4 regions of the Sphingomonas sp. BL-S-05 genome follow, and region 4 is predicted to be linked to each of the others. Evidence: predicted binding sites of a transcription regulator. Region 4 holds the regulator's gene; each other region holds the start of a gene.
The links. The regulator LexA, encoded in region 4, represses DNA repair genes until DNA is damaged. The targets are predictions, from matches to a motif close to GTTCCNCNCTTGTTCT.
Positions count from the first base shown of each region.

Region 1: ACZ1JS_RS18430 (LexA family protein) is a predicted target of LexA. The motif match lies at 1,613-1,628, and genes of this name have one in related genera.
Region 2: ACZ1JS_RS03530 (ATP-dependent helicase) is a predicted target of LexA. The motif match lies at 2,704-2,719, and genes of this name have one in related genera.
Region 3: ACZ1JS_RS19550 (ImuA family protein) is a predicted target of LexA. The motif match lies at 2,779-2,794, and genes of this name have one in related genera.

Region 1 is NZ_JBVFVS010000003.1:38,117-45,970, forward strand. Features, by position in the region: gene ACZ1JS_RS18415 (IS256 family transposase) at 1-266, opposite strand, end outside; gene ACZ1JS_RS18420 (helix-turn-helix domain-containing protein) at 220-885, opposite strand; gene ACZ1JS_RS18425 (hypothetical protein) at 1,117-1,566, opposite strand; gene ACZ1JS_RS18430 (LexA family protein) at 1,683-2,096, shown strand; gene ACZ1JS_RS18435 (Y-family DNA polymerase) at 2,102-3,361, shown strand; gene ACZ1JS_RS18440 (molybdopterin-dependent oxidoreductase) at 3,944-4,708, opposite strand; gene ACZ1JS_RS18445 (cytochrome b/b6 domain-containing protein) at 4,705-5,496, opposite strand; gene ACZ1JS_RS18450 (DUF1223 domain-containing protein) at 5,756-6,487, opposite strand; gene ACZ1JS_RS18455 (cytochrome c biogenesis CcdA family protein) at 6,518-7,234, opposite strand; gene ACZ1JS_RS18460 (thioredoxin family protein) at 7,254-7,649, opposite strand.
Region 2 is NZ_CM145499.1:810,124-817,977, reverse strand. Features, by position in the region: gene ACZ1JS_RS03545 (GGDEF domain-containing protein) at 1-843, shown strand, start outside; gene ACZ1JS_RS03540 (MFS transporter) at 846-2,111, opposite strand; gene ACZ1JS_RS03535 (UrcA family protein) at 2,228-2,530, opposite strand; gene ACZ1JS_RS03530 (ATP-dependent helicase) at 2,723-4,999, shown strand; gene ACZ1JS_RS03525 (hypothetical protein) at 5,103-5,294, shown strand; gene ACZ1JS_RS03520 (alpha/beta fold hydrolase) at 5,379-6,206, shown strand; gene ACZ1JS_RS03515 (MFS transporter) at 6,319-7,647, shown strand; gene cysK (cysteine synthase A) at 7,644-7,854, shown strand, end outside.
Region 3 is NZ_JBVFVS010000005.1:26,375-34,228, reverse strand. Features, by position in the region: gene ACZ1JS_RS19570 (TonB-dependent receptor) at 1-1,137, opposite strand, end outside; gene ACZ1JS_RS19565 (hypothetical protein) at 1,185-1,565, shown strand; gene ACZ1JS_RS19560 (SOS response-associated peptidase) at 1,630-2,289, opposite strand; gene ACZ1JS_RS19555 (HU family DNA-binding protein) at 2,340-2,609, opposite strand; gene ACZ1JS_RS19550 (ImuA family protein) at 2,813-3,574, shown strand; gene ACZ1JS_RS19545 (Y-family DNA polymerase) at 3,489-5,273, shown strand; gene ACZ1JS_RS19540 (error-prone DNA polymerase) at 5,270-7,854, shown strand, end outside.
Region 4 is NZ_CM145499.1:1,591,393-1,599,246, reverse strand. Features, by position in the region: gene ACZ1JS_RS07340 (endo-1,4-beta-xylanase) at 1-46, opposite strand, end outside; gene ACZ1JS_RS07335 (MFS transporter) at 43-1,269, opposite strand; gene ACZ1JS_RS07330 (alpha-glucuronidase family glycosyl hydrolase) at 1,479-3,617, shown strand; gene lexA (transcriptional repressor LexA) at 3,801-4,463, opposite strand; gene ACZ1JS_RS07320 (molybdopterin molybdotransferase MoeA) at 4,517-5,695, opposite strand; gene moaC (cyclic pyranopterin monophosphate synthase MoaC) at 5,959-6,426, opposite strand; gene trpC (indole-3-glycerol phosphate synthase TrpC) at 6,423-7,199, opposite strand; gene trpD (anthranilate phosphoribosyltransferase) at 7,196-7,854, opposite strand, start outside.

The DNA.
Region 1 (7,854 bases), on a different replicon from region 4:
TTCGGGTCGAACGTCCCCGCCCGGTCGCGTGGCACGTCCAGCGTCACCTTCGACGTGCCCGTCAGCATCGTCTTCCTCGATGACCCGTTGCGCCGGTTGATGGTGCCTGCGGCGCCTTCGCTTTCCAGATGATCGTCGAGCTCAGCCGACAGCATCCGCTCCGACAACGCCTTCTTCAGCTCGTCGAGCAGACCGTCCTTTGCAAACAGCTCCTGCGGGTCACGACCAGCCAGAAGCTGGTCCAAAACGTCCTTGTCGATTGCCATATCGATGGTCCCTTCCATTCCATCCTATGGCCTCCCGCACAAAATTCCTGACAGTCCCGGAGAAGGTGCTCTCGCTCTCGACCATCTCGACGTGCATCAGCTCGCTGGTGGCATCGTCGATGAAGACTAGGAGCGTGCATTGCGGACCGCGGCCCTCGAACCACCAGTGCTTGGAGCCGTCGACCTGGATGAGCTCGCCGCGGCAGTCGCGCCGGTAGCGCGGCTGGTACGGGCGAGGGCGCTTGGCCGCACGGTCCCGCCACAGCCCGGCCTCCAGCATGATGCGCCGCAGGGTCTCGCACGACAGGCCGATGCCGTGGCGCTCGGCGAGGTACTCGCGCGCCAGCGTCGGCCCGAAGTCGGCGTAGTGCTCGCGCACTAGCGAAACCACCTCGGCGCGGAAAGCGTCGCTGTAGCGCCGGTTGCTAGGGCGTCCTCGCTTACGCGACACCAGGCCGCTGGCGCCGTCCTCCCGAAGTCGGCCCAGCAGCCGGTACACTTGCCGCCTCGCAAGGCCGAGCAGTTCCATCGCGTCCGCGACCCGGATCTCGCCACGGTCGAGCCGCATCAGCGTGTCGAAACGGGTGATCTCAGCAGCACTCATCGCCAGCACCGTCATACAATGCGCGTCCTCGTTGCCGAGAACGGCTATGACACCGGCGACCCGCCGATAGCACCGCAGAGTGCCATTTCTATCTAGCGGGCTGGTGCCATTTGTACTTAGCGCTTACACCTGTTTTGTTCGATAATATATCTTATGTTAAATCAATGGCTTAGCAGATTTCCGGCATCGTTCTTGCAGAGACTGACGTGGCTTTTTCGCAGCTAAGGCTTGCCAGTCAGTCGCGAGTTAGCCGCGCCGTCGTTCTCGCGCGCGAGCGTGTCGCGGATCTTCGTAAAGATCCTGCAGCGCGCGCAGCCGAAACGCATTCCACCAGCGTTGCCAGCGATGCTCCTCGGCATCGTGGAGCATGTGACATCGCTGGCATAGCGCGGCGAGATTGCGCGGCGCGCTATTGCCAGGATCATGATCCAGATGCGCGCAGGCCAGCACGACATAGGTGATCCGCACGACGTCGAGCGCGAAGAGGTCGCCGACCTTCACCCGTCGCCCCTCTCCCGATCGCCAGCATCGCGCTTCGCTATCCCACCAGCGCCCATCGCCCAGATGCGCGACGTGCCGAAGATGCGGTCGCCGGCAGCGTTCGCAGCGCCCTCCTGCCCGCACGAACCGGATCTGGTCCGACAGCAGCGGCCAGTCGATCGGGTACAGCCAGCGGTTTTCGGGGCGGATCGGCATCCATGACTCTATGAGTCATGCGAAATGAGAACAAAAGGAAAATCTCGTTCCCTTCATGTTCTTATCCAGCATATCATGCGCGCATGTCCGCGTGTGTGATTCCCCTGTCCCAACCGATGCCGATCGCCGATCTGCCGCCAGCGTTTCGCCTGAGGGTGGTGAGCGCGGCCGGCGCTGGCTTCCCCTCGCCTGCCCAGGACTGGGAGGAAACCGCGATCGATCTCGTGGCGCTGCTGCGCCTCGACCGCGCCGCCAGCTTCGTGTTCCGGGTCAGCGGACAGTCCATGATCGACGCTGGAATCTATGATGACGACGTGGTGGTGGTCGATCGCGACGCCACGCCGGTTAGCGGCCGCATCGTCATCGCCGTGGTCGACGGGGGCTTCGTGATCCGCCAGTTGGTCTGGCGCGACGGCAAGCCGGTCCTCGAGGCCCGCAACGCGCGGATGCGCTACGACGCGGTGATCGCGGATGAGAGTGTCGAAGTGTGGGGCGTCGTCCGCGCCTCCGTGCGCAACCTGCAGGGCTGACCGCCATGTGGGCGATCGCTGACGTCTCCAACTTCTATTGCTCGTCGGAGAGGGTATTCGACCCGTCGCTGCGCGATAAACCGCTCATCGTGCTGAGTAACGGGGACGGCTGCGCCATCGCGCGCTCCGAGGAGGCCAAGGCGCTGCACATCAAGATGGGTGCGCCGATGTTCAAGATTCGTGATATCGTCCGCGAGCATGGCATCCAATACCGCAGCAGTTCCTACGAATTGTATGCCGACATGAATCGTCGCTTCAATCAGGTCCTCGCCGAGCACAGTTGCACGGTCGAGGTGTACTCGATCGACGAATCGTTCTTTCGCCTGCCGGTGCTCCCGAACGGCCTGGGCGACGTGGCGGCCGCGCACCGCGTGATCGCGGCCGTCAAGCGTGCGACGGGCCTGCCGATCCGCATCGGGCTTGGCCCGACCCGGACGCTGAGCAAGGTTGCCAACGCCCTCGCCAAGGCGTCGGAGAAGGTCTGGAAGGGCGTGGTCGACCTGCACGACATCGAGCTGCGGCGGCGCCTGTTCGCGCAATGGCCGGTCGAGGAGGTCTGGGGCATCGCGCGAGCGATGACCGAGCGGCTGCGACCGCTCGGCGTCAGGACGACGGCCGATCTTGCCGCCCTCCCCCCGGAGGTCGCGCGCGACGTGGGGACGGTGATGCTGGAGCGGCTCGTGCGCGAGCTGAACGGCGTCGAATGCACCGATTTCGAGCCGGAGCCGCCCCCGTCCAAGGCGACCGCGGTGACCCGCTGCTTCGGTGAGCCGGTGCGCGAGGTCGCGGCGCTGCGCGAGGCGATGGTGCGCCGCGCGGTCCGCGCGGCCGAGAAGATCCGCGCGCAGGATCTCGCTGCCACCCGCCTGATCGCCTTTGCCCACGGAAGCCGGTTCAAGCCCAACGCGCCGTCCGCCTCGCGCATAGCGCGGCTGTCGCCGGCGACCAATGATCCGCGCGTGATCGGCGGTATGGCGGGCCGCATGGCGGATGTCATGTACGAAACTGGCGGCGTCTACACCAAGTGCGGCGTCATGCTCGAGGGGCTGGAGCCGATGACCGCGCACCAGGCCGACCTGTTCGCGGTGCCCGATCCGCGATCCCCTGCCCTGCTCGCCGCGATCGACGGGCTCAACGGGCGGTTCGGCCGCAACACGATGCGGCTTGCCTCCGAGGGCTTTGGCCAGAAGAGCTACGACACCAAGCGTGCTTTCAAGAGCCCGTCCTGGACCACGCGGATCGATCAGGTGCCGATCGCGCGGTGAGATCAATAGCGATAGCCTGCCTGCCGGCAGGCCGCTGCCAGCTTCATCACTCGCCCATCCTTCGCGCCGTACTGGCGCAACCGTGCGGAATAGCTGTAGGCGCTTGCAATCGTAGCGGCGTGTGCTCGCAAACAGCCTGATTTCCTGCTCACGCTTTCTGCCACTGGCGGGGAGCGTCCTGCTCGAATTATCTGCCAGTGTGCTCGCCATCATCCGGCGCTGCTTGCAAACGGGGCGTTGTGCTCACGCTCCGTGCCAATGGGCTCTCCAAACCCGTAGCCGGCAAGCGCTTTTGCGAAGCAGGTTTCCAGAACAGTTCTGACAAGCGGCGGGCCGCAGAAATGCGTTGTCGTCATGGCCCGCCCGCGAGGTCGTCAGAAAGGAAGGTTTTCGCGAACGGCGGGCGGCGCACTGAACGGGCGCAGATATACGTTTACGACCGAACCCGTCGAACCGCGCTGGCTACGATCGTCCCGTTTGGGATGGTGAAACGGGAATGTCAGCTTTCGCTGGCGGAATGTCGGACACGTTCAACGTCCAAACCACCGCCAGCATAGAAATTTATCGTGTGATCGCGATCTCTCAGAGTCCTGCGTACCACTCATATCCTGCAGCATCCTCCCAATACCCACCCTTGCCGCCATAGATGCCGGCAAGGCTTGGGACCGCCTCGATCCGCTGGACATATTTCGCGTGTTTATAGCCGAGCTGCCGCTCTACCCTGAGACGTAACGGCGCGCCGTTCTGGACCGGAAGCAGCTGGTCGTTGATCCCCCAAGCCAGGATCGTCTGCGGATGAACGGCGTCGATCCGGTCGATCGATTCATAGTACATGGTCCCGTTGGTCTGTGGGTCGGCACAATGAAACACGATAAAACGGGCTTGCGGACTGACACCTGCGCGATCCAGCAACAGCTTTAGGGGCACACCGTGCCATTTCGCGATCGCGCTCCAGCCCTCCACGCAGTCATGACGTGTGATCTGGGTTCGGGTCGGCATCGCCCTGATCTGGTCGAGCGAAAAGGCTTGCGGGTTAGCGACAGCGCCGTCGACCACCAGCCGCCAATCGTTGAAGTTGACGGCAAGATGCCGTGCATAATCGGTTCCGCCCGGCATCCGGGTGCCATTCGCTCGAAAAACGGGCGAGCGCTGCGAAGGAGCGAACTCCTCAGCTAGCGCCGTCCGGTCCTGCAATAGCCTCTGAAAGGCATAGTTGCCCCGCTCGCCGGATGCGAGGAGCGCGCGAAATTGCTCATTTTGCCCTAGACGGTCGCAGCCTGAGAGTATCGTGCCGGCGCCGGCTGCAAGGCTGCCGACAAGAGCGCGGCGTGTGAGAATCGTTGTCATTGCGTGTCCAAGGTCCGCTTGAGCTTGGCGATATGTTTGTCGGGATCGGGTGGCACTCGGAACCAGCCGGTCAACATCGAACGGACCTCGTTGATCGGACCCGCCAGTAGCACCAAAGTCAGGTGAACGACGATGAACGCAGCTATGATACCAGCGCAAATGAAATGCAGAGAGCGGGCCGACGAGCGACCGCCCAAAAGATCGAGCGGCCAGTGCATGACTGCGTTGAATCCGGGAGACAAGCTCAGCCCGGTCAGGATCAGCAGCGGGATAACGACGAATACGATCGAAATATACGCGATCTTCTGTAGGACGTTATACCGGAGCGCTTCTTGACCAGTGGGGAATTTTAGGCGCGCATGATCCTTCACGTCTTGCCAGAGGTGGGAAGGAGCAAGTTCGCTGCGCCGTAGCGTCAGGTCACGCTGGATGTGCCGGTTGACCAGACTGATGACCAGATGAGCAAGCAGGCCAAACGCGAGAATCCAAGCGAAGAACAGATGCCAGTGGCGAGCAAGCGCCAGATTGTATGTTGAGGGGATTGTTGCCCAGCCCGGAAAGCGCGGCGGAGACCACCACGGCTGATCGAAATTCGCGCCATACTCACCCCAATAAAGGTGCGGGTGGGCGTTCGAGATCATCAACCCGCTCATTAGCAGGACGATGATCGCCACCGCATTGGTCCAATGCCAAAGCCTTGTCGGCAATCGATGCCGGTACACCAGTTCGCCGCCGTGCTCTGCACGCTCGCGGGTCTCGGTGGCTGAAGTCGATAGCGGCTCGATCATCTGCAGCCTCCTCGGTACCGCACACCATCGGCTTCGTGCCGATAGTCGCGAGGGTTTTGTAACCCGGGGCCTGCATCCGGGTGGTCTGCCCAAGCGCCGGTCCGGCGTGTCGAGCGCATGGAGTGGAAAATTCCCATCATCATAATCCCAACTTCGATCGCTGACCGGCCGGAGTTACACGGCCGATGAAATATCGTCGGCCGATGTGCAGCCTCGCTAACTCGGCCGATCCCCAGCCGCGGACGGCACCGCCAACGGCTTACAGCTTGCGCGCTGCGGTGATCGGCCCGCCCGTACCCTGCTGCACCAGAACGGCGGAGCTCAGCCCGCGGGGTGCGCTGGGCAGCGGCAACTCCGTCACCGCGCCGGACCAATTGCCCAGCTTTACCAATTCCCGCACGATATTGCGGTGGGGGAGCGTCCGCCCCCCATTCTCTCCGGCGCGGATCGGCACCTCGACCGTCCGCGGATCGTAGCGGACCAGCCAGATCGTCGATGGAACGTCTTTGCCGGCAGCCAGAGTCAGGGCTCCATTGCGCACCGATATGGCAGGACCGCCACGCGCAGGGCCGGCGCGCTGTATAGCCGCTTCGAGCTGGGCACGATTGCTGCCAACGATAGTGGGCCCGCCGTTGATGATCACCTGCGGTGTCGCCACCTGTGGGCGACCAGCGGCACGCGCATAGTCCCATTGCCGCGCGGTCCAGGCGGGGGAGCCGAAAGTGTCCTTCCAGCCGAGCCGATCCCAGTAGGTCACGGCGAAGGATAAGGCGAGCACGCCCGGCGCATCCGCAATGGCGTTCACGTTGGCGTTGGCAGGCGGGCAGGACGAGCAGCCTTGGCTTTGGAACAGTTCGACCACCACAGGCGCGGCGGGCGTCCCGACGACGAGTGGTTTGACCGGGCGGGGCTGTGCGGCAGCTCCGGCGGGCGCCTGCCCGCAGCCGGCCAGCGCTAACAGGGACAGCAGGGAGAGGATGTTGTGCGTCATGCAGAGTGCCTCGGTGGGAGAGTACGAATGTTAAAAGGCGGTCGACCATTCGGTTACCCGGTCGGGCAGATGATCGAGTAGGAAGGCTTCGAGTTGGCGATCCACCCCTGTCAGGATGAAAATGCCGACGATTAACAGCAGTCCTCCAAGCACGATCTTGCCGCGACCGCCCGCTGCCATCATCCGCCCCCGCCAGCGGGCGAGCGCGCCGCGAGCGGCAAAGGCGATGACCAGCAGCACGGTGGAGATACCTAGTCCGAAGGCCGCCATCACCAGCGCTACTTCGCCCAGATCCTTCCCTTCCGCCGCCAGCGCCACCGCCGCGCCGAGCGTGGGGCCGACACAGGGTGCCCAGACGATGCCGAGCAATGCCCCGATCAGCGCTTGACCCCACAACCCGGCGCGGTCGTCGAGTGCGCTTTGCTGTCGGCTCGCCCAGGCTGCGGCAGGCGTGGCGATCCGTGAAAGCCCGTCCTGAAGGCGAGGTATCAGCAGGACGATGCCCACCAGGCACAGGATGATCGCGCCGGCGTTCCGGACGACAAGCGTATCGATCCCGAGCGCCTGCCCGAACGCGGCGACGACGAAGCCGGTCGCGGTGAACGCCAGCACCAGTCCCGCCGCAAGTGCCACGGGCGCGAAGCGGTGACGCTGCGCCGCCGACGACAGGACGATCGGTACCAGCGGCAGCACGCACGGCGACAGGATGGTGAGCGCGCCCGCCACATAGGCGAGCGCGGGGTTCAACGCCGAGGCCATTAGAGGATCAGGCCAGCGCGCCGCGGATCACCGCGGATACCTTGGCATCGTTGGTCTCGTGAGCGATGCGGCCGGTTTCGCGCTTGCCGCGAAAGCCGATCAGGGTCGACTGCATCGTCGCGCCGAACTTCTGCCAAAGCGGCTTCTGCGTGTCATAGTCGATCCGGAAGACCTGCATGTCGCGATAGGCGGGTTCGGCGATGACACGCTCGATCGTCTTTGCCTGCTGACGGCATACCGGGCACCACGGGGCATGGACCCAGACAAGGATCGGCTTGCCCGCCTTCTGCGCTGCATCGAACGCGGCCTGATTGAACGGTTTGACGGTCGGTGCCGCATGGGCGGGCGCCGCGATCGTGATGGGCGCGGCGATGACGGCGACGGACAGAAACATGGAACGCATCGGTGACCTCCCTTGATGGTTCCTGTCACTACGGGACAACCAGGAAGCCGGTTACACGGCACATGAATGAAAAGATGCCGTTGTAACCAAACGCCGCGCTCCCGCGTAGTCCGTGCACCGGCGCGTTGGAGGGTAGGACTGCATGGACGACGAACAGGTGCCGGTGACGAACGCTGGTCGTTCCGGACTATGCTTGGACGCTATG
Region 2 (7,854 bases), 780 kb from region 4:
TACGAGCTGGCGTTCCAGTCGCCCTTCATGGCCGGATCCGCGCTGGCGACGTTCATCGCGGTCGACGCGGTGCGGCGGCGGCGCGACCCGCTATGGCTGGCGCTCGGCATCGCGCTGGCGCTGATGACAACCTATTTCATCATCAAGCCGCTGTTCGCGGCGGCGTTTGGATCCGGCGCGACGCCGATCGCCTATGCCGCAAGCAGCTATGCCTTGCTGTCGCAATCGGTCGGCGGGGTGCTGATCGTGACGGTCGGGTTGCTGGCGCTGTTGCTGGTCGTGCAGGGGGCGATGGGGCGGACGATCGCCGAATCGGAGACCGATCCGCTGACCGGCATCGCCAACCGGCGCGGATTCGACCGGCGGGCACAGGCGATGATGGCCGATGCCCGCGCGCGCCAGCAACCATTGGCGGCGATCCTGTTCGACCTCGACCATTTCAAGCGGGTCAACGACAATTACGGCCATGCCACCGGTGACGCGGTGCTGCGCGCCTTTGCCCGGATCCTCGCCGATCGCCTGCCCGCGAGCGCGGCGGTCGGCCGGCTGGGCGGGGAGGAGTTCGTCGCGCTGCTCGAACGCACGACGCTGCGCGGGGCGTGGCTGAGCGCGCAGACAGTGCGGACGGCGTTGTCGGAAACCTCCTCGCATCTGCCGGCGGTGACGATCAGCGCCGGGCTGGCGGTGCTGGAACCGGCGGACACGATCGACAGCCTGCTCGAACGCGCCGATCGCGCCGCCTATGCCGCGAAGGATGCCGGGCGCAACCGCATCCTGCCGGTACCCGATCCGGTCGGCGTCGAACCGAACGCCGAACCGAGCCGGGTCAGCCGGACCGGCTGACGTCAGCGGGCACGCGGAACGAGCGCGAGGCCGATCAGGCTGGCCACCCCCGCCCCGGCCAGTACCATGCCGACCGACCACAGGCCGTAATCGATCGACAACGCCTGGGCGATGCTGGGGGTCAGGCCGCCGCCGATCAAGCCGCCGATATTGAACCCCATCGACGCACCGGTATAGCGCACGCGCGCCGGGAACAGCGCGGGCAGCCACGCGCCGAGCGGACCATAGACGAAGCCCATCATCAGTAGCGCGAACGACAGCCACGCCCCGATGACGAACAACGATCCGCCGCCGATCATCGGCCCGAGCAGGCCACCCGCCAGCACCACGCCGATACAGCCGCCCGCCAGCACCCGCGTCGGCGTCGAACGGTCCGACAGCCAGCCGGCAAGCGCAATGCCCAGCGCCATGAACAGGATCGCGACCAGCTGCGTCTGCAGGAACGCACCGCGCGAATAGCCGAGCGTGGTGGTGCCGTAACCGAGCACGAAGGTCGTCGCGATATAATAGAGCGCGAAGCAGGCGATCACGCCGAAGGTGCCGGCCAGGGTCGCGCGCAAGTGACTGTCGGCCAGTTCGGCGATCGGGACGCTCGGCGGCGCTTCATGCGCCAGCGCCTGCGCAAATGCGGCGGTTTCGGTAAGTTTAACCCGGACCCACAAACCCAGCCCGACCAGCGCGACGCTGAACAGGAACGGCAGGCGCCAGCCCCAGGCGAGGAAGTCGGCCTCGGACAGGGTCAGCCCAAGCAGCAGGAACAGCCCGTTGGCGGCGATGAAGCCGACCGGCGCGCCGAGTTGCGGGACCATGCCGAACCGTCCGCGCCAGCCGGGCGGCGCATTCTCGACCGCGAGCAATGCCGCCCCACCCCATTCGCCGCCCAGCCCCAGACCCTGCGCGAACCGCAGCGTGCACAGCAGCAGCGGCGCCACCCAACCGACCTGTGCATAGGTCGGCAGGAACGCGATGAGCAGGGTCGATCCGCCCATCAGCATCAACGATGCGACCAGCGTCGACTTGCGGCCGAGCCGGTCGCCGAAATGGCCGAACACGACCGCTCCGAGCGGCCGCGCGACAAAGGCGAGACCGATGGACAGATAGCTGGCCATCAACTGCGCCGACGCGCTTTCGGACGGAAAGAACAGCGATCCGAAGACGAGGGTCGCCGCGGTCGCATAGATATAGAAGTCGTAGAATTCGACCGAGGTCCCGATCAGGCTGGCGATCAGGATGCGGCGATGGGCCAGCATTGGGCGGAGGCTTGTCATGCCCCCGCCTAACGATTTGGCACCGTTGCGCAAGAAGGTTTCCTGAACACGCAACGCTACGCAACTATTCATATAGCCGCCCCCGGCACCGGGGCCGGGGTGGCGAACCGCACCCTTTACTTCGCGCTGGCGACAGTCACCGGCTGCAACTGCGCGACCCGGACCTGGCCGTCGCGGTGCATTTCGGCGCGGCAGCGGTTTTCGTCGGCGATCCGACGTAGGCCGAGCACGTTCGAACGACAGGCCTTGAGCGACGCACGGTCGATACGCGCGTCGAGCACGCGACGGTCCTCGGCCTTGGTCAGGTCCAGTCCGGCATAGGACACGCGAGCCGAGACGGTTTCGCGCTCCTCGGCATGGGCGACGGACGTCAGACACGCGAAAGCGGTCGCCGCGAGGGCGACGATACGAATGGTCATGATGGTAGCTCCTGCGAATTCGGTGCCCGTCGCGGCAGCAGTCGTCCACGAATCGGACGCCGCCGTCCGCCGGCAACGCGCTGCTAGACCGAAATTGTTGCAACGCAGCGAACCGTCGATGGCAGGACGATGACGGTTCCGAAACAATTTCATTGCTTGTGGCGTCGGGCTTCGTTCCCTACCTGTTCGGCGATGTCGCTTGTTCCCACTCCTGCCGATCCGCCCTATCTGCGCGGGCTGAACGAACCGCAGCGTGACGCGGTGCTGACTACCGACGGCCCGGTGCTGGTGCTGGCGGGCGCAGGCACCGGCAAGACCGCGGCGCTGACCGCGCGGCTGGCGCATCTGCTCTATACCCGCAAGGCGTACCCGTCCGAAATCCTGTCGGTAACCTTCACCAACAAGGCCGCACGCGAGATGCGCGAGCGCGTCGGGCGGCTGGTCGGCGACATGGTGGAGGGGATGCCGTGGCTCGGCACCTTCCACGCGATCGGTGCCAAGATGCTGCGGCGGCACGCCGAGCTGGTCGGGCTGCAATCCAACTTCACCATCCTTGATACCGACGACCAGTTGCGACTGCTCAAGCAATTGATCGTCGCCGCGAACCTCGATGAGAAACGCTGGCCGGCGCGCAGCCTGGCCGGGCTGATCGACGGATGGAAGAACAAGGGGATGACCCCGGCCGATGTCGATGCGGGCGAAAGCGAACGCTTCGCCAACGGACGCGGCGGCGAATTGTACCAGCAATATCAGGACCGGCTGAAGGCGGTAAATGCCTGCGATTTCGGCGACCTGTTGCTGCATGTGCTGACGATCCTGCGCACGCATCGCGAGGTGCTGGCGCAATATCAGCAGCGTTTCCGCTACATCATGGTCGACGAATATCAGGACACCAACAGCGTCCAGTATCTGTGGCTGCGGTTGCTGGCGCAGGAACGCCGCAACCTGTGCTGCGTCGGCGATGACGACCAGTCGATCTATTCGTGGCGCGGTGCGCAGGTCGAGAATATCCTGCGGTTCGAGCGGGATTTCCCGGGCGCGAAGATCGTCCGGCTGGAACAGAATTACCGGTCGACCCCGCATATCCTGGGCGCGGCATCGGGCGTGATCGCGCATAATGGTGGGCGGCTTGGCAAGACGCTGTGGACCGAAACCGATGTCGGCGAGAAGGTCCGCGTCATCGGTGTGTGGGACGGACCCGAGGAAGCCCGCCGCGTCGGCGAGCTGATCGAACGCGGGCAACGCGACGGCAAGAATCTCGACCAGTTCGCGATCCTAGTCCGCGCACAGCACCAGACGCGCGAGTTCGAAGAACGCTTTATCGGCATCGGCATGCCGTACCGGATCGTCGGTGGCTTCCGCTTCTACGAACGCGCCGAGATCCGCGATGCGCTCGCCTATCTGCGCGTGGTGAACCAGCCCGCCGACGACCTCGCCTTCGAACGGATCGTCAACGTGCCCAAGCGGGGACTGGGCGACAAGGCGGTGCAGACCGTCCACCGCTTTGCCCGCGCTACCGGCTCTTCGCTGATGACCGCCGCCGCGCGAATCCTCGACACCGACGAACTGACCGGCGCGGCGCGCAAGTCGCTGGGGCGTCTGGTCGGCGACTTCGCACGCTGGCGCGACATGGCGCAGAGCCTGCCCCATGCCGAACTGGCGCGGCAGTTGCTCGACGAAAGCGGCTATACCGCCATGTATCAGGCGGAGAAGACCGCCGAGGCCGCCGGGCGGCTGGAGAATCTGACCGAACTCGTCCGGGCGATGGAGGAATATGAGTCGCTCGGTGCGTTCCTCGAACATGTCTCGCTGGTCATGGACAATGAGGCGTCGGCGGAGGAGCCGAAGGTCACGATCATGACCATCCATGCCGCCAAGGGGCTGGAGTTCGACACCGTATTCTGCGTCGGCTGGGAGGAAGGGCTGTTCCCGTCGCAGCGTTCGCTCGACGAAGGCGGCACCGCGTCGCTGGAGGAAGAGCGTCGCCTCGCCTATGTCGCGATCACCCGCGCGCGGCGGCTGGCGGTGGTGTTCCATGCCGCCAATCGTCGCATCTATGGTCAGTGGAATTCGTCGTTGCCGTCGCGGTTCGTCGGCGAACTTCCGCCCGAGCATATCGAGACGGAAACCACCATGGCGGGTGGCGAGAGCCTGTGGCGTGCCAATTGGAGCGAGCGGGCCGACCCGTTCGCCGACGTCGCGCGCGGGACGGGGCGCGGTCCGGGCTGGCAGCGCGCCGCATCGCAAGGGTCGAGCTTCACCACCACTCCGTCGCGAGTGGTCGAGGCACGGGCAAGCGCGATCAGCCTCGGCAATAAAGGGCGCAGCGATCTGTCGACCGGGCAACGCGTGTTCCATCAGAAATTCGGTTACGGCACGATCGAGACGATCGAGGGTAACAAGCTGGAAGTACAGTTCGAGAGCGCTGGACCGAAGCGGGTGCTCGACAGTTTCGTGACGCCAGGTTGATGTGTCGGTGCGCGACAAAGCCGTGCTTAACGTATGTCAGCGACCCGATTTCCATCTTGCTATATTGTTCGATCGGCAAACTACGGACCGTCAGGAGGTTCCGATGTCGATCATCGACAATACCGAATATTACCGCCGCCGGCTGGACGAGGCCCGGACACGCGCGGACAACGCGCTGCTCCCGGAAGTACGCCGCGTCCATCGCGAAATGGCGGAGCGCTACTCGGTGATGTTGCAGGATGCCGAGCGCGGCCGACCCGCTTCGCCGATACTGGGGATCGTTCCACGCGGTTGATGCGCCGTACGAAGGCGCGGCGACAGGCAACCCGCGCGCATGTCGGTCGTTCAGTTCGAGCCATTCCCGGACAAGGATTGATCGATGCCCTATGTGAAGACCCGCGACGGTACCAACCTGTTCGTAAAGGATTGGGGACAGGGTCGCCCCGTCATCCTGATCCATGGCTGGCCGCTGTCGGCCGATAGCTGGGACCCACAGGCAATGGCGCTGGCCGATGCCGGATATCGGGTCATCGCCTATGACCGGCGCGGTTTCGGCCGGTCGGATCAGCCCTGGTCGGGCTATGATTACGACAGCCTGTCCGACGATCTGGCCGATGTAATGGCCGAAACCGGCGTCAGCGACGATGCGGCACTCATCGGCTTCTCGATGGGCGGGGGCGAGGTCGCGGGCTATATGTCGCGCCATGACGGCAAGGGCGTCAGCCGGGTCGGCTTCATCGGGTCGGTCGTACCGTATATGCTGCAGACCGACGACAATCCCGATGGCATGCCGCAGGACCAGCTTCAGGAAATCGCCGATAGCATCAAGGCGGATCGGCCCAAATTCTTCCGCACCTTCTTCGACCAGTTCTACGGGGTCGGCTTCATCACAAGCCCGGTCAGCGAAGAAGTGCTCGACCTGTCGTGGAACACGGCGATGCTCGCGGGTCTCAAGCCGACATTGGCCTGTGCCGAATCGTTCGGGACCACCGACTTCCGCCCCGACCTGCCGTCGATCACCGTGCCGACGCTGATCATCCACGGCACCTCGGACCAGACCGTGCCGATCGACGCGACCGGCCGCGCGCTGGCGAAGGCGCTGCCGAATGCCGAACTGATCGAATATGACGGCGCACCGCATGGGCTGTTCGCGACCGAGAGCGACCGGCTGACCGACGACCTGCTGTCGTTCCTCGGGCGGCGGTAACGACCGGCGTCATCCCGGCGCAGGCCGGGATGACGCCGCCAAAGCCCAAACCAATACCCCCCAAGCCGATCTGCATTGCCCCGGCCCAACAGCGGACCTAAACCCCCACCCCATGTCCGCGTCCCCGCACCCCTTCGCCATCCCCGCGTTTCGCGCCTATTTCCTCGCCCGGCTGTCGAACACGCTGGCGCAGATCGCGATGGTCGTCGTCATCGGATGGCAGGTGTACGACATCGCCCGCGAGACGATGACGATCCGGCAATCGGCGTTTCAGCTTGGGTTGATCGGCGTGGCGCAGTTTTTGCCGCTGCTTGTCCTGTCACTGGTAGCGGGTTGGGTCGCCGACCGGATCGACCGGCGCTGGATCGCGCGCGGATCGGTTGCGCTGGAGGGGAGCTGCGCGCTGCTGCTCGCCTGGCTGACCTATAGCGGCGGCATCACCCTGCCGTGGTTGTTCTTCGTCGCGGCGATGCTAGGCGTCGCGCGCGCCTTTGCCGGGCCGGCGTTGCAGGCGCTCGCCCCCAATCTGGTCCCCGCAGCCGTATTGCCGACGGCGATCGCGATGAGTTCGATCGCGTGGCAGGGCGGATCGGTGCTGGGGCCGGCAATGGGCGGCTATCTCTATGCCGCCGGCCATTACGTCCCCTATGCGGTGTCGGCCGGGCTGTTCCTGTTCGGGCTGGCCATGCTGTTCCTGATCCCGCCGATCCCGCGCGCGGTGATCGCCGGGAAGGCCAATCCGTGGCGGCAGATGCTCGACGGATTGTCCTATGTCCGGCGTAACCGGCTGGTATTCGGGGCGATCTCGCTCGACCTGTTCGCGGTGCTGCTGGGCGGAGCGACGGCGATGCTGCCCATCTATGCCCGCGATATCCTGCAGATCGGCGCGGACGGCCTCGGCCATCTCCGCGCCGCGCCAGCGCTGGGCGCGGTGGTCGTCGCCGCGGTGTTCGCGGTGAAGCCGTTGTCGAAGGAGGTCGGCGCCAAGATGCTGTTGTCGGTCATGGGCTTCGGCGCCGCCACCGCGCTGTTCGGCCTGTCCGCGCCGCTGCTGCTCCCGCTTTTCGGGCAGGCGGCGATCGGCAGCGACTTTGCGCCTGCCGTGCTGCTGGCACTCGCCGCGCTGTTCGTGGTCGGGGCGACCGACATGGTTTCGGTCTATGTCCGCCAGTCGCTGATCCAACTGCACACGCCGGACGCGATGCGCGGGCGGGTCGGTGCGGTGTCGACCCTGTTCGTATCGGGTTCGAACGAACTGGGCGAGGCGCGCTCGGGCTTCCTCGCCGCGCTGGTCGGGCCGGTCGTGGCCGTCGCGGGCGGCGGGGTGCTGGCGATCGGCGTCACCATGCTCTGGTCGAAACTCTTCCCCGAACTGCGCGCCGCGCGTAGCTTCACGCCCCCCAAAGATCTCGAAGTCACGGCTAAGGAGACCCAGCCATGAAGGCCGATACCATCCTGCAAACGATCGGGAATACGCCGCATATCCGCGTCCGCCGGCTGTTCGGCGATGCCGAGGTCTGGATCAAGTCCGAACGGTCGAACCCCGGCGGGTCGATCAAGGACCGCATCGCGCTCGCCATGATCGAGGCGGCCGAGGCATCGGGCGACCTGAAGCCCGGCGGCACGATCATCGAACCGACCAGCGGCA
Region 3 (7,854 bases), on a different replicon from region 4:
GTAGTAGATGTTCGGCTCTACCGTCCGGTCCACCCAGCTTTCAATCGACTGTGCCCGCAGATATTGGGCAGTCAACATCAGGCGCTTGTCGGCCGTTTCGAACTGTGCGGCAGCTGTGATGCTGTTCCGCTTGGTGTTGAAGCTTTGCTGGCGGAAGCCGGCGCCGCTCGGTGTATAGACGGTGTCGAAGCCAGCGGGGACAGGGAAATTATCGCATACGCGGATCTGGTAGGGCGTGCCCTGGTTGATGAGACGGCCTTCATTAGGGTTGTTGCCGTCGCAGGTGACGCCGTCGAACTGCGATCCTTGAAAATCAGTGCCATCCGGTGCGTAACCGTCCACGCCGTCGTCGGGCGCGTTGAAGCGCGGCAGGAACGAAGAGACGAAGATAGAATCCGCGCGGCTGCGCTGTTGGAAGTAGCTCCCACCCACCAACAGACCAAGACGATGTCCGTCGCCTACAGTCCACTGGTTGCTGAAGAGACCCGCAAACGATCCTTCGCCGCGCTGTTCCAAGTCGCCCCAGCTCATCGCACCCGAGAGGTAGACGATACGCTCCTTACTGTCGAACGGCTTGCGCGTGTTGATGCTCACGGTGCCGGCGATGCCGCCCTCGATCAGATCGGCGGTCGCGTTCTTGAACACTTCCACTGAACCGGCGAGTTCGGCGGGTATGTCGTTGTAGCCAATGTCGCGCCCAGCACTGACAGCGAACGTGTCGCGTCCGTTAAACTCGCCACGGGTGTAGGTCAGGCCACGAATCTGAACGCCCGAACCTTCGACGGAGAAGTGCTGTGAGTCGGTTGGTGCAGCGAAGCGATCGATCGATACGCCAGGGACGCGCTGGAGCGCCTCGTTGATCGAACGATCGGGAAGTGCCCCAATGTCCTCGGCGGTGATTGCATCGACAACGGTATCGGCGCGGCGTTTGATCTCCTGCGCATTGGCGAGGCTTGCACGGATACCAGTGACGACGATGTCGTCAACCGGCTGATCTTCGGTGGCAAGATCCGTAGTCGCCGGCTCTGCCGTCTGAACGTCCTGAGCAAAGGCGGCGCCATGACCGATCGTCGCGATGACCGAAACACCGGCAACCAAGCGGAGCAACGTTGCACGCTTAAAGGCTATTCCCTTCATATCCATCCCCTTTTGATCATTGCGCCCGACGTTCGTCACCGGTGCGCTTGCACAGCCGCGCCATGCCCTGCGTTGATACCACAGGACTGATTACCTACACCATTAAAAAAAGAGTTTTTATTAAAATCATGTTGGTAAAAGGGTTGCTCGACGCGCCGTTCCTATCATGGCGACACGATCGCTCTATCGAAGATGGGCAGCGCATCACCGACGGGGTTGCCATCTCGTTTGGCCAAGATGTCGGCTACACGATTGAGCAGGGGATAGGGGGATCAGTAGTTAAGATCGTTCGGCTCAATAACGAACCCGCGCCCCTATGGGCCGCGCACCGCGTCCGGCCTGTGATCGAAGCTGGAGCTCCCAATGCCCCACTACAAGCCCAGCGGCGACCACGTATGCAGCGGCGGATTCGGTTTGGAGGACTGTAGAAATCGGGTGAACGACCGGCGGAAAGTGGGAAGGGGCCCTGGGTCCCTGACGACCGCCTTTGGGTCAAATAAGATGCACAGCTCCTACCAGCCTATCGACAGTACCGACCCGCATAAGCTGTGACGGGTAGGGTGCGACAAGCTCCCGCAGGCCATCCCAGGGAGCGTTGAGCCAGCGATCGTGATCGTCGTCATGCAAGATGACCGGCATGGCTTTGGGATGGATTGGTGCGACCACCGCGTTCGGCTCAGTGGTCAAGAAACCATAGGCGTTGCCCCTTTCGGTCGGCCGCCAAATGCCAGCAAAGGCGAAAACAGGCCGACTTGGTACATCGAACCAATGAAGGGGCTTCTTGCCGTCTTCACCCGGCACAGACCCATATTCGGAGAACGACGTGACTGGTACCAGGCAGCGACGTGCCGGCGTGGTCAACATCGATCGCCAGAAGCTCGATTTGAGATTGCGGACGTTCGTCACGTACTTGGTCAGCTTTACCGCCGGGTCCCGCTTGCTCGGCACCAGCGTTGGAACGCCCCATTCCATACGCTCCATGCGACGATCGGCACCATCCCAAACGATGACCGCGCCGTAGAACGGTGTCTTCTTGCCCGTCGGGAAGATGTCGCCGACGGGGAAGGTCTCATCGACCTCATAGGGAGGGCGGATGCCGAACGTCGCCGCGACCTCAGCCTGCTTCGCCGTCAGTCGATACCGATTGCACATCCACCCCTCCCGTTCGCGCCAGCGATTTGGTTCGCCGACGCCCGCTTACCTCACAGCTTGTCCTTCAGGCCCTTGGCAGCCGTGAACCCGATCTTCTTCGACGCTGCGATCGTGATGCTTTCGCCCGTTGCAGGGTTGCGGCCCTGACGCTCCGGCCGATCTTTAACTGCAAACTTGCCGAACCCGGGGATCGAGACGTCCTCACCCTTTGCGGCTGCTTCAGCGATCTGGTCGAAAACAGCGGTGACCGCCTTCTTCGCGTCAGCCTCGCTTGCGCCAGTTGCCGTCGCTACGCCCTTGGTCAGTTCGCCGATGTTCATGGTGTTCGTGCTCCGTTGAAAAAACGGCGGGACCCTGACCGATGACCGACGGACATGCAACACCGGGGCGGGTCAAGCGGATGCTATGGGAGGCGGACGCTACCGGCTTTCGTCGCGCTGAAATCGGTAAGGCGAGCGGATCTCACCTTGACCAAAGCGGCTTAGTAATGGAACATAAATGGAACACGTAGAGTCTAGCCCATATGCCCGCCGCCCTTCATTCCACCGCACCCGGCATAGCGGATCTTCGGACGATCGCCACGCCAGCGACCGACTACCGGGTCATGCCGTTCGGCATCGACGTGATCGATCGAAGGCTCGGGGCGGGGGGGCTTCGGGCAGGCGCGCTGCATGAAGCGAGCGCGCCGAGTGTCGCTTTAGTCGATGATGCCGCCACGACCCTCTTCCTCGCCGGCATCGCCGCGCGTGAGGCGGCTGTGCGGGGCGGACTGGTCTTCTGGGCGAGCTGCCGGATGGATTTGTATGCTCCGGCACTCGAACAAGCCGGGCTTCCCGCTGCGAGCGTGATCTATGCGCAGCCGCGCGATGACGCGGCGCTCCTGGCGGTGATCGAAGACGCGGTGCGCGACGGCACGCCTTCAGTGATCGTAGGAGAGGCGGCGAAGATCTCGATGGTCGCTACCCGCCGACTGCAGCTGGTCGCGGCAGAAGCGGATATGCCAGTCCTACTGCTCAGGCGACGACGCGGCCTCAACGCGGATCCGCTTGCCGAGCCGTCGGCCGCGTGGACGCGCTGGCGGATCGGCGCGGCACCATCCGAGCGGCTCGGCGTCGCGGGGGTGGGACGCGCGCGATGGGCGGTGGAATGCGCGCGTCAGCGCGGGGGCGAGGGTTTCTCGCTGATTGTGGAGGCCAGCGATGAGACGGGTCGTCTCGCTGTTCCTGCCGAACCTTGCCATCGACAGGCTAAGGCGGTTGGAACGGTTCGCCTCGCGGCAGCCTGACCGGCCTGTCCTCACGCTGCCGGTAGACGACGATCCGGGTGCCTGTTCGGTGCCGCGGGGCGGCGGTTGGCGGCCTGGTGCGCGTTGGGCACGCGAAGGCATGCCATCGCGCGCTGATGTCGAGACGCAGATCGCTGGCCTGCCGACCCACGCGCAACCACCCATGCGCGAGCTCGGGCGTCGATCCGAAGCAGCCAGTCATCCCTATAAGGCGACGACACCGGCGCTGCGGATCAGCGTGCCTGCTGCCAAGCCGCTTGAACACGCACCGCTGGCGCTGATCGGGAAGGTCGGTCGACGCGAAGAGGTAGTTGCCGCCTGTGATGGCGCGCGCGCCCTTGGCGTGCATCCCGGCATGGCCGCAACCCATGCGCGCGCCCTCGTCTCGGACCTCGATTTCCGCCCGGCTGACCCGGTGGCGGATGCCACGGTGCTTGACCGCTTGGCGCTCTTGGCAGTGCGACGCTGGTCACCAATCGTCGCGGTCACGCCTAGCGATGGTCTTTGGATCGACCTTACGGGCTGCGCCCACCTACATGGCGGTGAGGAGCGGTTCTGCAGGCGGCTGCTCGCCTTCTGCCAGCGGGCAGGTTTCGCGGCGCGGGTGGCGGTCGCCGAGACCTCCGGTGCCGCGCATGCGCTCGCGCGCTTTGGCCGGACCGAGCTGATCCGCGTTGCGCCAGGCGCGGTCACGGATGCGATCGCGCCGTTGCCGATCATGGCGCTGCGCCTCACGCCCAGTGCACTAAGCGCTGCGAAGCGTTTTGGGTTCGAGACCATCGCGGATCTGCTGCCCGTCGCCCGTGGGCCGCTGGCGCGTCGGCTCGGTCTGCCAACGATCACGAGGCTTGATCAGGCGCTTGGCGCTGTTGCCGAGCCAATTACGCCCGTGGAAGACGTAGAGGTGCCGGTCGTCGAGCGGCGCCTCCTCGAGCCGATCGGAACGGCCGAGGCGATCGAACAGGTCATGGGTGACCTGTTGCAGGACCTGGCGACGGTTTTGCAGGCGCGGGGGCTGGGGGCCCGCGCCTTGCGCCTGACGGGCATTCGCGTCGACGGCACCGAGCAGGTGGTCGCCATCGGCACATCACGACCAACCCGCGAAGTGCCGCACCTTCTGCGCCTGTTGAAGCTACGGATCGAGCGGATCGATCCCGGCATGGGGCTTGAGCAGTTCTGGCTGGTCGCACCTCACACGGAACCGCTCGACGCGGTTGATCTCGGCGCGGTCCTCGCAGGCGACACCTTGGTGCGGGACCCAGCGCGTCTGGTCGACGTGATCGCGGGCAGGATCGGGCCGCACGCCGTCTTCAGGATCGCGCCCATCGAAAGTCATGTGCCGGAGCGAGCCGTTACCCGCTCGGACCCGAATGGCATGCCCGGCAGGTGGCCGAAGTGGCAACGACCGATCCGGCTGTTCAGCCGGCCGGAGCCGCTCGCGCGCGTCATCGCGCTGATGCCGGATCAGCCACCTCGCCGGTTCGAGTGGCGAGGGCGGGTGTATAAGATCGTGGCCGGGGATGGGCCGGAACGCGTCCACGGCGAATGGTGGCGACGTGACGCCGAGGTCTGGGCGGTGCGCGACTATTACCGTGTCGAGGACGAGGAGGGAGGGCGCTACTGGGTCTTCCGGCGTGGCGACGGCTTCCAGGACGAAACCGGCGATCTGTCGTGGTGGATGCACGGGGTCTTTGGATGACCCATTATGTCGAGCTGCAGGTGCTGACGCACTTCTCGCTGTTGCGCGGCGCCTCGTCACCCGAAGAGCTGTTCGCGGCCGCGGCGCTGCTCGGCTACCCGGCGATTGGTGTCAGCGACATCGGCACGGTTGGTGGCGTGGTCCGCGCCTGGGAAGCGCAAAAGGCGACCGGCGTCCGCTCGATCGCGGGAGCGCGTGTCGACCTGTCCTGCGGACGACGCTTGTTGCTTTATCCCACCGACCGGCCTGCCTGGTCGCGGATCACGCGGCTGCTGACGGTCGGCAAGACCCGGGCGGGGAAGGGCGCATGCCTGCTTCACTGGCATGACCTGCAACCATGGTCCGAGGGCGTGATCGCCCTCCTGCTACCGCACGAGGCGGACGAAGAGAATCTGGCAGCGCTGGAGGATTTGAAGGCGGTCTATGGCCGTCGAGGCTACATGGCGCTTTTCCAGCGCCGCCGGCCGGACGATGCGGTCCGTATCGATGCGCTGGCGCGGCAGGCGGGCGGTGCGGGCGTGCGCGCCGTCGTCACCGGCGATGTGCTGTACCACGCACCCGAGGCACGGCTCCTGCAGGATGTCGTCACGGCGGTGCGCGAGAAATGCACCGTCGACGAGCTCGGCTATAGGCGGGAGGTGAACGCGGACCGGGCGCTCAAATCGCCAGACGAGATGGTCCGCCGGTTCCGCGACTATCCTGACGCACTGCAGGCCAGCGTCGACATTGCCAGGCTCTGCACCTTCGACTTGGGTGAACTGGCCTACCAATACCCGCATGAGCGGGTGATTGAAGGGCTTACTGCGCAAGAAGCGCTGGAGCAGCTGGCGGGTGAGGCGGTCGAGCGGATGTTCGACGGCGCCGTGCCGCGGGCGTACCGCGACCAGATCGCGCATGAACTGCGCCTTATCGCTGAGCTCGGCTATGCGCCTTACTTCCTCACCGTCCATTCGATCGTGCGCGAGGCACGCCGGCGCGGCATCCTCTGCCAAGGGCGCGGTTCGGCCGCCAATAGCTGCGTGTGCTTCGTGCTCGGTGTCACTTCGATCGATCCGATCAAACATGAACTGCTCTTCGAGCGGTTCGTGTCAGGCGAACGGCGCGAACCGCCCGACATCGATGTCGATTTCGAGCATGAGCGCCGCGAAGAGATCATCCAGTGGATCTACGACACCTATGGCCGTGACCGGTCGGCGCTGACCGCGGTTGTAACGCGCTACCGCGCGCGCGGTGCGGTGCGAGATGTCGGCAAGGCGCTGGGTCTGCCCGAGGACCTGACCTCATCGCTCGCCGGGCTGGTCTGGGGCTGGTCGGCCGAAGGCGTCGGCGAAAAGCAGGTCAACGAGCTGAACCTCGACATTGGCGATCGCCGCCTGCGGCTGACCCTCGATCTTGCCCGCAAGCTGATCGGCGTCCCCCGACACATGAGCCAGCATCCAGGGGGCTTCGTCCTAACGCACGACCGCCTCGACGATCTGGTGCCGATCGAACCGGCAGCCATGGAAGACCGTCAGATCATCGAATGGGACAAGGACGATATCGACGCACTGAAATTCATGAAGGTCGACGTTCTGGGGCTCGGCATGCTTGGCTGCATGAACCGCGCCTTCAACATGCTGGAAGCGAACAAGGGCCTGCGTGTCGAACTGAAGGACCTGCAGGACGACGACCCGGCCGTCTACGCGATGATCCAGAAGGCAGACACCCTTGGGACCTTCCAGATCGAGAGCCGCGCCCAGATGTCGATGCTGCCGCGCATGAAGCCGCGCCGCTTCTACGACCTGGTCATTCAGGTCGCGATCGTGCGGCCCGGACCGATCCAGGGCGACATGGTCCACCCCTATCTTCGCCGGCGCGAGGGGCTCGAGAAACCGGAATATCCAAGGCCGGAATTACGGGCGGTTCTGGAGAAAACCCTCGGCGTGCCGCTCTTTCAGGAGCAGGCGATGAAGGTCGCGATCGTAGGAGCGGGCTTCACACCGGCCGAGGCGGACCAGCTGCGAAGGGCAATGGCGACCTTCAAATTCACCGGTGGGGTCAGTCATTTCAGCGAGAAGCTGGTCGAGGGCATGGTCGCGCGCGGCTATCCGCGCGAGTTCGCCGAGCGGACCTTCCGCCAGCTTGAGGGCTTCGGTTCTTACGGTTTCCCTGAGAGCCACGCGGCAAGTTTCGCCAAAATCTCCTACGCATCGTCGTGGATCAAGCATCACCACCCGGATGTTTTCTGCGCAGCGCTCATGAACGCGCAGCCCATGGGCTTTTACGCGCCGGCGCAGATCGTGCGAGATGCACGTGAACATGGCGTCGAGGTGCGGTCGCCTTGCGTCAATGCGAGTCGCTGGGATTGCACGCTGGAGCCGACCGGTGAGCGCTACCTCGCGGTCCGGCTCGGCCTGCGAGTCATACGCGGTCTCTCGAACGCCGACGGCGCCAAGATCGTCGCCGCGCGCAGCACGATGCCTTACGGGAACGTCGAAGACGTCTGGCGGCGCTCGGGCGCGCAGCGTGCGGCGATCGAGAAGCTGGCGGACGGCGATGCCTTTCATAGCTTCGGTGCCGATCGGCGGCAGGGCCTATGGAA
Region 4 (7,854 bases):
GGGCGGCGCTACCCGCAAGCATGTTGCGACGATCGATCATGGTCATGCGACGGCCTTTCCATCGACGGGGGTGTAGTTGGGTACGATCAGGTGGATGACCGCGACCGCGAGCAGATAGGCGCAGGCGGCAACGATGAAGATCGGTTGATAGCTGCCGACGGTTTCGAGGATCGCTCCGGCGAACTTCGCCATCAGCATGCCGCCGACCGCGCCGGCCAGCCCGCCAATGCCGACCACCGACCCCGCCATCCAGCGCGGGAACAGGTCGCCGGGCAGTGCATAGAGATTGGCCGAGAAGCCCTGATGCCCGGCACAGGCCAGCCCGATCAGCCCGACCGCGACCCACATGCTCGGCGCGTAGACTGCGCCGGCGATCGGCACGGCGCACAGCGCGGCGCAGAACATGGCGGTCTTGCGTCCCCGTCCGATCGACATGCCGCCCCCGATCAGCCGGGTGCTGAGCCATCCGCCCGCCACCGATCCGACATCGGCGAGCAGATAGACCGCGATCAGCGGCGGGCCGAATTCCTTCATCGACAGGTTGAACGACTTCGCAAAGAAGTCGGGCAGCCAGAACAGGAACGTCCACCAGATCGGATCGATCAGGAACCGTCCGGCGATGTAGGCCCAGGTCTGGCGGATGCGGAACATGCGCGCCCAGGGGACGTGGCGCTGCGGTTCGACCGGATCGGCCTCGATCCATGCCAGTTCCTCGGCCGACAATGACGCCTTTTCGCGCGGCCGACGATAGAATGCGAACCACGCCGCCAGCCAGACGATCGACAGCGCGCCCGTGACGAAGAACGCCGCCCGCCAGCCAAGGTCCAGCGTCACAACGATAAATGGCACCAGCAACGGCGTCAGCAACGCCCCGACATTCGACCCCGCGTTGAATATCCCAATCGCAAACGCCCGCTCCCGCTTAGGAAACCATTCGTTGGTCGCGGCGATCGCGGCGGGGAAGGTGCCGGCCTCGCCCGCCGCCAACGGCATCCGCGCGAGGATCATGCCGCTGGTCGAGGTGAATGCGGTATGGAGGACATGGCCGAACGTCCACACGATCATCGCCAGCGCATAGCCGGCCTTCGCACCGATCCGGTCGACGATGCGACCCGCGACGACATAGGCGAGGCCGTAGGCGAGCTGGAAATAGAAGGCGAGATCGGCATAGCCGGTTTCCGACCAGCCATATTGCTGCGCCAGATCGGGCTTCAGCACTGCGAGCACCAGCCGGTCGACATAGGATAGCACGACCGCGAAGAACAACATCGCGCAGACGATCCATCGTACCCGCCCTGCCGGCTTGGCCAAGGGTGGCAAGGAACTGGCCGCAACTGCGGACGCACCCGCGCGATCGGGGGGATTCAGGGTCATGCGCTCTCCGATTCCACGCTCTTGGACGTGGTAGCGCTACCATGGTCGGCATGTTATGCTCGTGTCAACGCCGTCGGTCAGACGGGACGCAAAGAGGATGCCGGATGCTGAAATGGTTGGGGTGGATCATGCTGGTCGGCGCGCTATGGGCCGCCCCCGCACGCGCCGAGGATGGGTATGACCTTTGGCTGCGATACCGGCCGTTGCCAGCGGCGCAGGTGAACGCCGTTGCTGCCCGGGCGACATCGGTAGTGCGTGACGAAGCGGATCCGACGATCGAACTGGCGGCGGCGGAGCTTGCTCGGGGAATGAGCGGCCTTATCGGCCGTGCGGTTGCTACGGGGAACGTAGCAAATGGAGCCATCGTAATCGGCACGGTCAGGTCTGCGCGGATCGCGGCGTTACGGTTGCCGTTGGCGGACCTCGGCGACGAGGGGTTCGTGGTGCGGTCGGCGACGGTCGATGGAAAGCCGGTGACGGTAATAGCGGCGAACCGGCCGATCGGCGTGTTATATGGTGCGTTCCGGTTGCTCCGTATCGCCCAGACCGGCGGTTCGATCGACAAGCTGTCGGTGGTGGATCGGCCGAAGCTTGGGCTGCGGATACTCAACCATTGGGACAATCTGGATCGTTATGTCGAGCGCGGCTATGCCGGGCGGTCGCTTTGGGATTGGCAGAAGCTGCCGGGCTTTTCCGATCCGCGTTATACCGACTATGCCCGCGCCAATGCGTCGGTCGGCATCAACGGCACGGTGCTGAACAACGTCAATGCCAGCGCCGATATCCTGAAGCCCGAATTTATGGGCAAGATCGAGAAGCTGGCCGGCATTTTTCGGCCTTGGGGGATCAAGGTCTATGTGTCGGCCCGGTTCTCGGCGCCGATCGAGATCGGGGGGCTGAAGACCGCCGATCCGCTCGACCCGCAGGTCGCGGCATGGTGGAAGGCAAAGGCCGACGAAATCTATGCCCGCATTCCCGATTTCGGCGGGTTCCTGGTCAAGGCCAATTCGGAGGGGCAGCCGGGACCGGGCGATTACAAGCGCAGTCATGCCGATGGCGCCAACATGTTGGCCCGCGCGCTTAAGCCGCATGGCGGGATCGTGATGTGGCGGGCGTTCGTCTACGCCAACGACAAGCCCGAGGATCGGGTGCGACAGGCCTATAGCGAGTTCGAGCCGCTCGACGGCAAGTTCGCCGACAATGTGATCGTGCAGGTCAAGAACGGTCCGATCGACTTCCAGCCGCGCGAACCCTTCCATCCGCTGTTCGGGGCGATGCCGCGCACGCCGCTGATGATGGAAGTGCAGATCACCAAGGAATATATGGGGTTCGCCACGCACCTCGTCTATCTCGGGACCCTGTGGCAGGAGGTGCTGCGCAGCGACACCTATCGTCCGCGCAAGGGTACCACGGTCGCCAACGTGCTCGACACGCCGGTACGGCCGGGCGCGCTGACGGGAATGGCGGGGGTGTCGAACATCGGCACCGATCGCAACTGGTCGGGATCGCAATTCGATCAGGCGAACTGGTATGCGTTCGGGCGGCTGGCCTGGAACCCGGACGGCGATGCGCGCGAGATCGCGCGCGACTGGGCGGCGATGACATGGGGGCAGGCGGCGGCCGAGCCGATCGTCGCGATGATGATGCGGTCGCACGAGGCAGTCGTCGATTACATGATGCCGCTGGGCCTCAATCACCTGTTCGCGACCGGTCACCATTACGGGCCGGGGCCGTGGGTCGACGATCTGGCACGGGAGGACTGGAACCCGGTCTATTTCCACAAGGCCGACCGGAACGGCATCGGGTTCGACCGGACGCCGTCGGGCAGCAACGCCGCCGCGCAATATGCGCCGGTGCTGGCCAAGAAGTTCAGCGATCCCAAGTCAGTGCCTGAAAATCTGCTGCTGTGGTTCCATCGCGTCTCATGGGACCGGCGAATGGGGTCGGGGCGGACGCTATGGGAGGAGCTGGTCGCGCATTACGACCGGGGCGTGGCCGAGGTTGCAGCGATGCAGGCGCAGTGGGCCGCAATGGAGGGGAAGGTCGATGCGGAGCGCTTTGCCGAGGTCAGCCAGTTCCTCGCGATTCAGCGGCAGGAGGCGCAGTGGTGGCGTGATGCGTGCATCGCCTATTTCGCCGAGGTATCGGGCCGTCCGATCCCGGCCGGGGTAACGCCGCCGCCGCATCCGGCCAGCTATTACAAGGCGATACGGACTCCATGGGCGCCGGGTAACGGCAAATAACGGTGAGGCCCCGCCCGGTTGGAGAAGCCGGGCGGGGCGCCAAAGTTCACTAAGTTCACACTTGCGCGCGGTGCGTTTGCAATCGCGACTGAATCTTAACAGGCGGTTTGTAGGGGTTAGATCGCTCTCACCCTTCCACGGCGTTGCCGCTCCCTTCCTCGCCGCCGGGGAAGGGAATGGAGGTTAGTAGCGGCGGAGAAGGCCGGCGAGCTTGCCCTGTACGCGCACCTGTTCGGGGCGATAGCGCTGCGGGTCGTAGCTGCGGTTGGCGGGGTCGAGACGGATCATCGCGCCTTCGCGGCGAAAATATTTGAGCGTCGCCTCGCTATCCTCGATCAGCGCCACGACAATCTCGCCGTCGCGGGCGGTTTCGGTCCGGCGGACGAGCGCATAGTCGCCGTCGAGAATGCCGGCCTCGACCATCGAGTCCCCGGCAACCTCAAGCGCATAGTGATCGCCGGCACCAAGCAGCGCGGCGGGGACGGGCAGCGTCGCCTGTCCCTCGATCGCTTCGATCGGGACACCGGCGGCGATGCGGCCGTGCAGCGGCAGTTCGATGACGTCGTTCGCAGGCTGGGGCGTGGGGCGGGGGGCGGCGGCAGGCTTGGCCGCCGCCTTCTTGGCGACCGGCCGCTCGGGCATCCGCAACACTTCGAGCGCGCGGGCGCGATTGGGCAGACGGCGAATAAATTCGCGTTCCTCCAGCGCCGAGATCAGGCGGTGGACACCCGATTTGGACTTCAGGTCGAGCGCTTCCTTCATCTCCTCGAACGAAGGAGATACGCCGGTCGCGCGCAACCGGTCATCGATGAAGCAGATCAGCTCGTGCTGCTTACGCGTCAGCATGGGGTCCTCCGTCGGAACAGACGTGGAACCAATAGGAAACGATTTGCTTGCCGTCAAGCGAGTTGCAGGATTTCCGCCGAGTCGCCCGCATCGGCCGCCGGGGCGTGCGGCGCGCGGACGATCAGGCAATCGGAACGCGCCAGGGTCCGTAGCATCGAGCTGTCCTGGATGGCGGCGGTCGATGCCTGTCCGTCGACCAGCGTCGCCCGGAGATAGTCCTGTCGCGGGCCGTTGGCGGGGAGGGGGTGGGCCAGTGTCGCGCGAACGGTGCGGGGCAACGGATCGGTCGCGCCGGCAAGGCGTGCGACCAGCGGGCGGACGAACAGCAAGGCGGTGATGTACGACGATACGGGGTTGCCAGGCAGTCCGAGTACCGCCGCCTGCCCGAGCGTTCCCGCCAGCATCGGCTTGCCCGGACGCAGCGCGATCCGCCAGAAATCGAGGGTCCCGCCCGCCGCCGCCAGTGCCGGGCGGACCAGATCATGTTCGCCGACCGAGGCGCCGCCGGTGGTGACGAGCAGATCGCAGTCGACGTTCGTAAAGGCGTCGACCAAGGCGTCCATCCGGTCGGGCAGGATGCCGAGGTCGATACGATCGACCGGCAGGTCGCCGAGCAGACCGGCGAGCATCAGGCCGTTAGTTTCGGGGAGTTGGTCGTCGCGGATCGCCTGTCCGGCGGGAACGAGTTCGTCGCCGGTCGCGGCGATGGCGACGCGGACGCGGCGACCGACGGAAAGGCTGCCATGGCCGGCGATCGCGGCCAGTGCCGCGCGGGCGGGAGTGATGCGCTCGCCGGCCGCGATCAGTAAATCGCCCTCGCGGAAGTCGAGCCCCGCGCGACGGACATTGCCGCCACGGACGGGGCCTTCCCCCGACAGGTGCAGGCGGTCGCCGTCGCGCGTCGCTTCCTCCTGTACCAGCACGCAATCGGTGCCGGTCGGCATTGCCGCGCCGGTGAAGATGCGAGTGGCTTGTCCTTCGCCGACGACACCGGGAAAGGCGGCACCGGCGGCGCTTTCGCCGATGACGTCGAATGGTCCAGGCAGGTCGTCGAAGCGGATCGCATAACCATCCATGGCCGATAGCGGACGTGCGGGCTGGGTACGGCGGGCGACGACGTCGGCGGCGGCGAAGCGACCGATCGCGTCGGCGATGGGCGTGGTTTCGGCAAGCGGGGCGCGGCCGAGCGCAAGGACGCGGGACTGGGCTTCGGCGACGGGGAGGAGGCTCATGGGTGGGCCTTTTCAGAGGGGGCGCGTAGGCGATTTCTTCATCGGGGACTGTATCGAAGCTACTATGGAAGCCGCAAATCTATCCACAAAACTAGCCGTACCCCGGCGAAGGCCGGGGTCCAGTTGGGAAGGGTTTGCGTAGGTTACTCACGTCCCCCAACTAGACCCCGGCCTTCGCCGGGGTACGGTTTGGCTTTGGCTCCGTCCCGCATTTTCAAAGAGGTTTGGGGCGACCCAGGGTGACAAGGGGCTTCCGCGATGGATCAACCGCGCAGCCAGTCGCCCGACTTGCCGCCCTGTTTCTCAAGCAGGCACACACCCTCGATCACCATCGCCTTGTCGATCGCCTTGGCCATGTCGTAGATGGTGAGCAATGCGGTGGAAGCAGCTGTCAATGCTTCCATTTCCACGCCGGTCTTGCCTTCGGTCGCGGCAATTGCGCCGACACGGATCGCGTCGTCCTCGAACGCGAAGTCGATCGATGCCTTGGTCAGCGGCAGCGGGTGGCAGAGCGGGATCAGGTCGCTGGTCCGCTTTGCGGCCATGATGCCGGCGACACGCGCGACGGCGAGCACGTCGCCCTTCTTGACCAGGCCGTCGCGGATGGCGGCCAGGGCTTCGGCCGACATAGTGATGCGGCCGGTGGCGACGGCAATGCGTTGGGTAACCGCCTTGCCGCCGACATCGACCATATGCGCGCTGCCATCGGCATCGAGATGGGTAAGGCTCATCCGATCATCGCCCGCGTTGCCGCCTCGACATCATGATGCCGCATCAGCGCCTCGCCGATCAGGAAGCAGCGGACGCCGTGTTCGGCCATCGCGTCGAGATCGGCGCGGGTGCTCAGGCCGCTTTCGGCGACGAAGGTACAGCCGGCCGGGGCATGGCCGACCAGTTCATAGGTGCGATCAAAGCTGACCGAGAAGTCTTTGAGATTACGATTGTTCACGCCGATCAGCCGCGAGCGGAGCATGAGCGCGCGATCGAGTTCGGCGCGGTCGTGGACCTCGACCAGCACGTCCATGCCGCGTTCGATCGCCGCCGCCTCGATCTCCGCCATCTGCGTATCGGACAGCGCGGCGACGATGATGAGGATCGCGTCGGCCCCCAGCGACCGTGCCTCTGCGACCTGCCATGGATCGACGTTGAAGTCCTTGCGGAGCACCGGCAGGTCGCACGCCGCGCGGGCAGCGAGCAGATAGTCGTCGCTGCCCTGAAAATACTGGACGTCGGTCAGCACCGACAGGCAGGCGGCGCTCCCCGCCTGATAGGCGCGGGCATGGGCCGGCGGGTCGAAATCGGGACGGATCAGCCCTTTGGACGGGCTGGCCTTCTTGATCTCGGCGATCAGCGCATGGCCGGGTTTCGCGTCGAGCGCGGCGCGGAAGCCGCGCGGAGCGCTGCGTTCGGTCGCGCGGGCGTCGAGATCGGCGATGCTCGCGCGGGCGCTCCGCTCGGCGACCTCGGCGCGTTTCGTGGCGAGGATGGTGTCGAGCATCGTCATGCGTAGGCGATCCATTGGTCGAGCAGGCGGTCGGCGGCGCCGGAGTCGATGGTGTCGGCGGCGCGCTCCGCCCCGTCGTGCAGATCGGTTGCGGCGTCGGCAACGAGGAGGGCGGCGGCGGCATTGAGCAGGACCGCGTCGCGATACGGTCCGCGTTCCCCCTTGAGCAGCGCGCGCAGGGCGGCGGCGTTATGCGCCGCATCGCCGCCGCGGATCGCGCTGATCGGATGGCGGGGCAGGCCGGCATCCTCGGGAACGATGCGGTCGGCCATGGTCATGCCGACGGGAACGACGATGGTCGGGCCGGCACCGGAGATTTCGTCGAGCCCTTCCTCCCCCGACACGATCAGCGCGGTTTCGGCGCCGAGCAGTTCCATCGCCTCGGCATAGACGGTGGCATAATCGGGGCGGGCGATGCCGATCAGCTGGCGGGTGGTGCGCGCCGGATTGGCGAGCGGCCCCATCAGGTTGAAGATCGTGCGGCGGCCGATGCGGCGGCGGATCGGGGTGATGCGACGCATCGCCGGATGGTGATTGGCGGCGAAGAGGAACGCGATGCCGATGTCGTGCAGGCTCGATTCGGCCATTGCTCCGGCGACGACCATGTCGAGGCCGAGCGCCTCGAGCGTGTCGGCGGCGCCCGCCTTGCTGCTGG